DNA from 3 places in the Candidatus Merdisoma sp. HCP28S3_D10 genome. Region 2 is predicted to be linked to each of the others. Evidence: predicted binding sites of a transcription regulator. Region 2 holds the regulator's gene; each other region holds the start of a gene.
The links. The regulator Rex, encoded in region 2, represses fermentation and respiration genes when NADH is low (regulators of the CRP and FNR family bind a similar motif). The targets are predictions, from matches to a motif close to ATTGTTAANTANTTAACAAT.
Positions count from the first base shown of each region.

Region 1 (3,281 bases), 200 kb from region 2:
TCTGGAAACCGGAATCAAGAAATTCGGCGCAATGCTGGGTGACGAGGTAGAGGTAGGATGTGGCTCTGTCCTGAATCCGGGAACCGTAATTGGCGCCCATACCAATATCTATCCTCTGTCCTCCGTGCGCGGCGTGGTGCCGGCAGATTCGATCTATAAGAAACAGGGAGAGGTTGCCGAAAAGCATGAATAAAACAAATGCAGGCAGGCCATTTTCAGGAAGCACTCTGAAATGGCTTGCCATTTTCTTAATGTTTATGGACCATGTGGGAGCCAGCCTGATGGAAGTTTTTGTCCTGAATGGCTATGGCAATTCTCCCATGGCAGGCTTTGTGCAGAATGTGGGATTGTGGTGGAACACCGATCGGATACTGCGATATATGGGACGCTCTGCCTTCCCGATTTTCTGCTTTCTGCTGGTGGAGGGAGCGGTCCATACCCGGGATACCTGGAAATACGCGCAGAGACTGGCCGTTTTTGCATTGATCTCTGAACTGCCCTTTAACCTGGCTCTTCACAATACCGTTTTCTGGTGGAATCATCAGAATGTGTTCTTTACCCTGCTGCTCGGACTGCTGGTAATCTGGACTTTCCAGAGAAGCGCAGGAAGAGAATGGAGAGGGCTTCTGGCTCTGGGAGCGGCCGCAGCCCTGGCGGAGCTTGGCCATACGGACTATGGGGCCACCGGCGTCCTGGTAATCGTCCTGATGTATCTGTTACGGGAACAGAGAATTCCGGCGCTGGCCCTGTCCTGGCTGTTATTGATCCTGGGAGAAAAAATGGAGCTGTACGCCCTGCCTGGCTTTCTGGCTCTGCTTCTGTATAACGGAAGAAGAGGGCGTCAGCCCCGGTATTTCTTTTACTGGTTTTATCCGTCACATCTTCTGCTGTTCTGGCTTCTGGGAAATTTTGTATTATCCGGAAAGAGAATCTTCTAGCGGAAATAACGTTCCCGGATATATTCCACAGGCATTTCCCGACCGGTCCAACGTTCAAAGGCCTTAGCGCCCTGATGGAGCAACATGTACATACCGTTGAAGGTGTGGCAGCCTGCTTCCTTTGCGGTGCGCAGAAGCAGGGTTTCCCGGGGATTGTAGATGACGTCGCCCACCACCAGACCCAGATGGAAGAAAGCGGGATCCGGGATCAGGGAAGCGTCTGTACGGGGAGCCATGCCTACGGAGGAGGCGTTGATGAGGACGTCGGCCTCGTCCAGACAGTGCCTGAGTGAAGTGTTGTCCTCCAGGTCAAAGAGACGGATCCGGCAGTCGCAGCGGGCGTGGATCCGCTGGATTTCCTCGGCGATTAGTTTGGTGGATGCAGAAGCGCTTCGGGCGAAGACGTCGATAAAGGCAGTGCCGTCCAGGGCTGCCTGGGCCAGAATGGCTGCCGCTGCTCCGCCGCTGCCAAGCAGGACCGCGTGCTTTCCCTCGCAGGAGAAGCCTGCGTCCCGCATGGACTGCAGAAAGCCGTAGCCGTCGGTATTGTCGCCAAAGAGCTGTCCGTCCCGGTTTACGACGGTGTTGACTGCGCCGCTTAAAAGGGCGGAATCGGAAAGGGTATCCACCCGGTCGTACATAAGCCGTTTCAGGGGCATGGTGCAGTTCCAGCCTGCGGCCCCCAGAGTGATCAGTCCGTCAATGGCCCGCTCAAAATGCGCTTCATCTACAGGAAAAGCCAGATATACACAGTCGATTCCCAGTTTCTGGAAGGAAGCGTTGTGCATGGCGGGGGATATGCTGTGGGAAACAGGATTTCCCAGCAGACAGGTAAGGTTTGTAGCGCCTGTTATGTTGAAAGTTTTGTCCATTTTTACACCTTTTGCTTGAAGTTATTGGGGTTATCGTGTACACTTTTACTAAGGGTACAAAAAAATCGGAAAAATGTCAATTGCATTTTGACGGGTTTGGAATGTATGGAAAGAAAAACAATTTACGGTCAGAATTCGGGCAAATTCGACTTGATAAAATCCCCCCGTGAGGGTATAATTGTATTAAGATTGTCATGAAATTAACACAATTTTAAGTTTAAATAAAAGGAGGAATATGCGATGCATATGGTAGACGGAGAACACGGACATTGTCACGGACACGAGCATGACCACGATCATGAGCATTGCCATGACCACGGCTATGAGCATACTCACGATCACAGCCATGAGGGCTGCAGCTGCGGCTGCGGCGGTCACGATCATAAGCCGGGCAGTGAGCAGGAGGCGCTTCTTTCTTATATGTTAGATCATAATAAGCATCATGCGGCTGAGCTGGCAGATGTGGCTAAGAAGTTCCGCGAGGTTGGAAAGGAAGACGTGGCTGTACAGATTGAAAAGGCCATTGAGAATTTTGACAAGGGCAATCTGTATCTGAGTCTGGCACTTTCCTTAGTACAGTAATAAGGAGGCATCATTATGTGTTTGGCAACTGTATATAAGAACACGAAGGATACAGAAGAGGTTGTGCTGAAGAATGTCAGCAAGATTTACGTGGAAGGAAGTCAGGTGCGCCTGGTAGATATTATGGGCGCGGAGGTAGTGGTAGAAGGAACGATTTCCTTTGTAGACCTGACCGGTTCCGTCGTAAAGTTAAACTGCCCGTCTGCGTAAGCGGGGCAGCAGTCCGCATGGCAGGCGGACGATCAAAGTGATATCAATAATGTTGATATAGCAAAATAATGGAGGTTGGTTGAAATGACAAAGTTAACAGACATCATGAACGAGCGCATGGCGCTGTCTTTCGAGGTTTTCCCGCCGAAGACTGAGAAGGGTATGGAGAATCTTCCGGGCACAATTGAGCATCTGTGCAAGTATCAGCCGGATTACATTTCCTGTACATACGGCGCAGGCGGCGGAAACGTAGGAGCAAACCGCGAGGTATGTCAGATGATTAAGAACGCTGGCACTACACCGGTTACCCACTTTACCGTAATCAAGAACACCAAGGAAGGCATGAAGGATCAGCTGCAGCAGTACCTGAACGAGGGCGTAGATCACGTTCTGGCTCTCCGTGGAGATATTCCGCTGGGTGAGACTACTACCTGTGGTGATTTCCAGTATGCTACAGACCTTGTAAAGTTTGTACGTGATGAGTTCGGCGATAAGTTTGAGATCGCTGTAGCAGGTTCCCCGGAGGGACACATCGCATGCAGAAGCCTGGAGTCCGATATCGCAGTTCTGAAGCAGAAGCAGGACAACGGCGCTGACTACATCATGACTCAGCTTTGCTGGGATATGGAGCAGTTCAAGTACTGGCTGGACGCTATCTACTCCGCTGGTGTTACCATGC
Region 1 is NZ_JBQHTG010000002.1:502,094-505,374, reverse strand. It holds gene ACTNCH_RS07640 (acyltransferase) at 1-193, shown strand, start outside; gene ACTNCH_RS07635 (TraX family protein) at 186-938, shown strand; gene aroE (shikimate dehydrogenase) at 935-1,810, opposite strand; gene ACTNCH_RS07625 (cobalt transporter) at 2,051-2,392, shown strand; gene ACTNCH_RS07620 (CooT family nickel-binding protein) at 2,408-2,602, shown strand; gene ACTNCH_RS07615 (methylenetetrahydrofolate reductase) at 2,687-3,281, shown strand, end outside.
Region 1: ACTNCH_RS07625 (cobalt transporter) is a predicted target of Rex. The motif match lies at 1,999-2,018, and genes of this name have one in related genera.

Region 2 (3,281 bases):
CTTTCAGGCATAAAAATCGTGAATCTCACAGATTTTTCCATGCCGCAAATAAATCCGGGGCACTCTCTGGGACAGATCACAAACGAATTCATAATTAAACCGTCCGGACAGCTCTGCCAGCTCATCCACAGACAGGAACTCCTCCCCGTCTTTTCCAAAAATTGTAACTTCCATACCGGGAACCGCCTCCGGTATCTCCGTCACATCCACCATCATCTGATCCATACAGACTCTGCCACAGATAGGTGCCCGTTTTCCGGCCACCAGCACACAGCCCTTATTCGACAGGCTTCTGGGATAGCCGTCCGCGTAGCCTACCGGAACGGTTGCTATCTTACGCGTCGATTCCGCTGTATAGATGCCGCCGTAGCTGACCTCGGTTCCCGGCGCAATTTTCTTTACATGGACGATATGGCTCTTCATTTCCATAGCCGGTCGGAGCGGAACCAGCTCCTTTTTCACTTCATCGGAAGGGTACAGACCATATACAGTAATCCCTGCACGCACCATATCCAGATTGGCCTCCGGCAGGTCAATGATCCCGGCACTGTTGGAGCAGTGATGAATCTGAAATTTTGCACCGGCTGCTTCGCAGGCAGCGCAAAAAGCACGATACCGAGCCAGCTGCTTTTCGGTCGCTGTCTTATCCGTCTCGTCAGATTTGGAAAAATGAGTAAACAGGCCTTCCAGGATGATGCCGGGAAGCTTTCCTATCTCGCAGACCATCTTTACGCTTTCCTCTGTGTCCGCAAACCCAATCCGGCTCATGCCAGTATCCAGCTTTATATGCACCCGGACTTCTTTTCCCTGGCGGATAGCTTCCTCTGAAAGCTCCCGTGCCATGTCCAGACGGAACACGGTCGGCCGGATATCCAGTCGCACCAGCTCCGGATAATCCTCCGGAAATACATAGCCCAAAATCAATATCGGCTTGCAGATTCCGTTTTTCCGAAGCTCCACAGCCTCCTCAATGGTAGCCGCCGCAAAGCCCCACAGATAATCCTTATCCTCTATCATCCGGGCAATAGGAACCGCCCCGTGGCCGTAGCCGTTAGCCTTCACCACAGCCGCAATTCTGGTATTCTCTTTTAAGTTGGCCTTCATAGCCTCAAAATTATCTTCTATGGCATCCAAATCCACATAAGCTGCTACACGCTTATAATTTTTCACTTCTGACACTCCTCACTGCTTTACTATATGCGTTATATGCAAAAGGGAGCCACGAAAGCTCCCTTTCCCTTTTTCTTACAATTCCATCAGGAACACGGGTGTTCCTTCTCATATCTGGTAATGTTATAAGAAAGCTGCATCAGGCTCTCTGACAGATGTACATTCTCCACCAGTACATCCGACGGAACATCCAGATCAATATGGGCAAAATTCCAGATAGCCTTGATTCCGTACTGAACCAGAAGCTTTGTCATCTCTTCTGCCTTAGACTTCGGCAATGTCAGCGCTGCAATCTGTATCTCCTCATCCCGGATAAAATCTTCCAGATCCTCCAGCATATGAATCTGAATGCCACGGACACTTAAGCCCTTCAGCACCGGATTTACATCGAAGATACCCTTTATGTAAAAACCGCGCTTTTCAAAATCCACATAATTGGCCAGTGCCTGTCCCAGATTACCGCCGCCAATGATAATCATATTGTGTTTTTTATCCAGACCGAGAATCTTTCCGATTTCTTCATACAGGTATTTTACGTTGTAGCCGTAGCCCTGCTGGCCGAAGCCGCCGAAATTATTCAGATCCTGCCGGATTTGTGACGCCGTCACGCTCATTCTCGTGCTGAGCTCTCCGGAGGAGATTCTTTCTACTCCGTTTTCCATCAGTTCACCCAGATAACGATAATAACGCGGCAGACGCTTAATCACTGCTTTTGAGATTTCTCTCTCTTCCATTTTCCTTTACACATCCCTCAATAAATCATTTCAAACCTGTCTTTATTATAAGCGATTAGCAAATTTTTTGTCAATCTTTATCTTGTTCATTCCTGTAATTTTCGCTATAATAGACTTCATGTGAGAAAAAAGAGTCAAAAACAGAGGTACTTTTATGATATTAGCATGTCAGAATATAAACAAAGCATTCGGAACCGACGTCATTTTAAGAAATGCGTCCTTCCATATTGAGGATCGGGAAAAGGCTGCCATTGTCGGCATCAACGGTGCGGGCAAGTCTACCCTCCTGAAAATTATCATCGGGGAAATGGAAGCAGACTCCGGCGAAGTGATCTTAGCCAAAGGGAAAACCATTGGTTATCTGGCCCAACATCAGGATTTGAATAGTGACCACAGTATCTATCAGGAGCTTCTGACGGTCAAGCAGGACGTCATCGACCTGGAAGAGCGTATCCGGGAGTTGGAAGCGCAGATGAAGGAGCTTTCCGGCGCAGCCCTTGAGACAGCTCTCGATCAGTATACCCGTCTGAACCATGAATTTGAGTTAAAGAACGGTTATGCCTATAAAAGCGAAGTAGTCGGCGTCCTGAAGGGACTGGGCTTTGAAGAGGAGGAATTCGAGAAGCAGGTCAATACCCTCTCCGGCGGTCAGAAGACCCGTGTATCCCTGGGTAAGCTTCTTTTGTCCCATCCGGATCTCATTATGCTGGACGAGCCCACCAACCATCTGGACATGAATTCCATTGCCTGGCTGGAAACCTTTCTACTGAATTATGACGGCGCTGTTTTGGTGGTTGCCCATGACCGTTACTTTTTAAATCGAATTGCTACGAAAATCATTGAAATCGACGCCGGCGAGGTAACCTCTTTTCAGGGAAATTATACCGATTACGCCGCAAAAAAGACACAGCTTCGGGAAGCCCGCATGAACGCCTGGCTGAATCAGCAGCGAGAAATCCGCCATCAGGAAGAGGTCATTCAGAAGCTGAAATCCTTTAACCGGGAAAAGTCCATCAAGCGGGCGGAAAGCCGGGAAAAAATGCTGGATAAAATGGAGGTCCTGGAAAAGCCCAGCGAGGTGCGCTCCGAGATGCATATTACCCTGGAGCCCAAGGTGGTCAGCGGAAACGATGTCCTGACCGTAGAAGGACTTTCCAAAGCCTTCGGCAGTCAGACGCTCTTTACGGATCTCAGCTTTGAAGTAAAGCGTGGAGAACGGGTAGCCCTCATCGGAAATAACGGAACCGGAAAAACCACCATTCTGAAGATTCTGAATGGACTTCTGGAGGCTGACAGCGGATCCTTCACACTGGGATCCAAGGTAAAAATTGGCTACTATGATCAGGAACACCACGTGCTTCACCCGGAAAAAACGCT
Region 2 is NZ_JBQHTG010000002.1:305,041-308,321, reverse strand. It holds gene alr (alanine racemase) at 4-1,170, opposite strand; gene ACTNCH_RS06565 (redox-sensing transcriptional repressor Rex) at 1,257-1,904, opposite strand; gene ACTNCH_RS06560 (ABC-F family ATP-binding cassette domain-containing protein) at 2,059-3,281, shown strand, end outside.

Region 3 (3,281 bases), 290 kb from region 2:
CCTTTGATCCGGAGCATCCGGATACTTTTTTTGAACCTGTGGAGGAAAAAGCGTAATGGAGATCAGAACGGATTATTCCGATGTGCATTTTAAGGAAAACGGGAAGCTGAAGCTTCTGATTATTGTGGGGACCAGGCCGGAGATTATCCGTCTGGCGGCTGTGATTAACAAGTGCCGGAAGTATTTTGATGTGGTTCTGGCCCATACGGGACAGAATTATGATTACAATCTGAATGGCATTTTCTTTGAAAACCTGAAGATTGCCAGTCCGGAGGTTTATATGGATGCAGTTGGCGATGATCTGGGCGCGACGGTTGGGAATATTATCAACTGTTCTTATAAGCTGATGAATCAGATCAGGCCGGATGCGCTTTTGATCCTGGGCGACACCAACAGCTGCCTGTCTGCCATTGCGGCGAAGCGCCTGCATATCCCGATTTTTCACATGGAAGCAGGAAACCGCTGTAAGGATGAATGTCTACCGGAGGAGACGAACCGGAGAATCGTGGATATCATTTCCGACGTGAATCTTGCTTATTCAGAGCACGCCAGAAAGTATCTTCATGAGTGCGGGCTGCCGAAGGAGCGGGTCTATGTGACGGGTTCTCCTATGGCGGAGGTATTGCACCAGAATCTGGCTGAGATTGAGAAGTCGGATATTTTGGAGAAGCTGGGCCTGGAACCGCAGAAGTATATCCTGCTGTCTGCCCACAGGGAGGAGAATATTGATACAGAGAAGAATTTCCTTTCCCTGTTTACAGCTATCAACAGGCTGGCTGAGAAATACGATATGCCGATTCTCTATTCCTGTCATCCCCGTTCCAGAAAACGTCTGGAGGCCAGTGGTTTCCAGCTGGATAAGCGGGTGATTCAGCATGAGCCGCTGGGCTTCCATGATTATAATCATCTGCAGATGAACGCTTTTGCGGTGGTATCGGACAGCGGCACCCTGCCGGAGGAGAGCAGCTTTTTTACTTCTGTAGGACGTCCGTTTCCGGCGGTCTGCATCCGTACCAGTACAGAGCGTCCGGAGGCTCTGGATAAGGCCTGCTTTATTCTGGCCGGTATTGATGAAAAGAGCCTTCTGCAGGCGGTGGATACAGCGGTAGAACTGAATCAGGAGCATGATTACGGTATTCCGGTTCCGGATTATGTGGAAGAAAATGTAAGTACAAAGGTTGTGAAGATTATTCAGAGCTACACGGGAGTCGTGGATAAGATGGTCTGGAGAAAATCGTAAGACGGAAAACATATATAACCCGAAACGCTCACAAAAAAACTGTTAAAATATTGACAATCTCACCTGCCAGCGTTAAAATACTCCTTGGAAAGATAACAGATCAACGCTGCAGGCCGTATGGTGATGCTGCTATCTGGTAACTATAAATGGAAAGCAATCATATGACAGGAGGATTTTTATCATGGCAAAGATTTTGACAAGCCCCGGCAAGTATGTACAGGGAGCAGGCGAACTGAAGAAGCTTGGTACCTACGCAAAGACCTATGGAAAGAAGGCTCTGGTGCTGGTGACAGCGTCCGGTCATAAGAGACTGGGAACGATCCTGGAGGATTCATTCCGGGATTCCGGCTGCGAACCGGTTCTGGATTATTTCAACGGAGAGTGCAGCAAGACAGAGATCAACCGTCTGATGGAGGTAATGAAGAAGAACGGCTGCGACCTGGTGATTGGCGTCGGCGGCGGTAAGATTCTGGATACAGCCAAGGCGGTAGCTTATTATGAGAAGGCGCCGGTGCTGATCTGCCCGACCATCGCGTCCACAGACGCTCCCTGCAGCGCACTGTCTGTGATTTATACGGACGCAGGGGTATTTGAGGAGTATCTGTTCCTTCCGGCGAACCCGAATATGGTTCTGATGGATACGGAAATCATCGCCAAGTCCCCGGTTCGTCTGACCGTGTCCGGTATGGGCGACGCGCTGGCGACGTATTTTGAGGCGCGTGCCTGCAAGACCAGCGGGGCAATGACCTGCGCAGGCGGCAAGGTGACGGGAGCGGCGATGGCTCTGGCTAAGCTGTGCTTTGATACCCTGATGGATGAGGGCGTAAAGGCGAAGCTGGCTCTGGAGGCGGGAGCCTGCACCGAGGCAGTAGAGAAGGTGATCGAGGCCAATACCCTGCTCAGCGGCATCGGTTTCGAGAGCGGCGGTCTGGCCGGAGCCCACGCTATCCACAACGGCTTTACCGTTCTGGAGGAGTGCCATCATATGTACCATGGCGAGAAGGTTGCCTTCGGTACCATTACCCAGCTGGTGCTGGAGAATATTCCGGCAGACGAGCTGGAGGATATCATCGACTGGTGTATCGAGCTGGGTCTGCCTGTGACCCTGAAGGAGCTTGGAATTGAGAATCCCACGAAGGAGAAGCTGATGGCGGTTGCCGAGGCTGCCTGCGCGGAAAATGATACTCTGCACAATATGCCCTTTGAGGTAACGCCGGAGTCCGTTTATGCGGCTATCCTGGCTGCAGACCGGTACGGAAAATATTTCCTTGGCGAAGCATAAAACCAAAAACATTTCAGAAGCCGGCGTCTTCTTCCGAAAAAGGAAAAGGCGGCGGCTTTTTTTGACTGTTTTTATAAGAAAGTGGGGAAAAAATCCATTAGAATAAGTAATAATCGGGGCCGGATCCGTTCTTGCAATTCAAAAAATCATGGTTTATACTTTCTTACGTACTAAATGACAAGAAGCCAGGACAGCGGGAGGTACCTTATGAATAATGAGATGATCCATGAACAATACGAAGAAGAGGAGAAGCTGCGGGAGGAATGCGGCGTATTCGGAATCTATGATTTCGACGGCAACGACGTAGCCTCTACGATTTATTACGGCTTATTTGCCCTGCAGCACAGAGGACAGGAGAGCTGCGGTATCGCGGTCAGCGATACGAAGGGACCCAAAGGCGTGGTGAAGAGCCATAAGGGCATGGGACTGGTAAATGAAGTGTTTGCTCCGGAGCAGCTGGACGCCCTGAAGGGCGATATCGGCGTGGGACACACCCGTTACAGTACGGCTGGCAGCAGCACCCGGGAGAACGCCCAGCCCCTGGTATTGAATTATGTAAAAGGAACCTTAGGGTTAGCCCACAACGGCAACTTGGTCAATGCGCCGGAGCTTCGGCGGGAGCTGGAGTATACGGGAGCGATTTTCCAGACGACCATTGATTCTGAGGTGATTGCCTACCATATCGCCAGAGAGCGGATTCATTCCGCCAGCGTGGAGGAGGCGGTGTCCCGGGCTATGGACAAGATTAAGGGAGCCTAT
Region 3 is NZ_JBQHTG010000002.1:594,332-597,612, reverse strand. It holds gene ACTNCH_RS08105 (capsular polysaccharide biosynthesis protein CapF) at 1-56, shown strand, start outside; gene wecB (non-hydrolyzing UDP-N-acetylglucosamine 2-epimerase) at 56-1,240, shown strand; gene ACTNCH_RS08095 (glycerol dehydrogenase) at 1,422-2,522, shown strand; gene purF (amidophosphoribosyltransferase) at 2,730-3,281, shown strand, end outside.
Region 3: ACTNCH_RS08095 (glycerol dehydrogenase) is a predicted target of Rex. The motif match lies at 1,279-1,298, and genes of this name have one in related genera.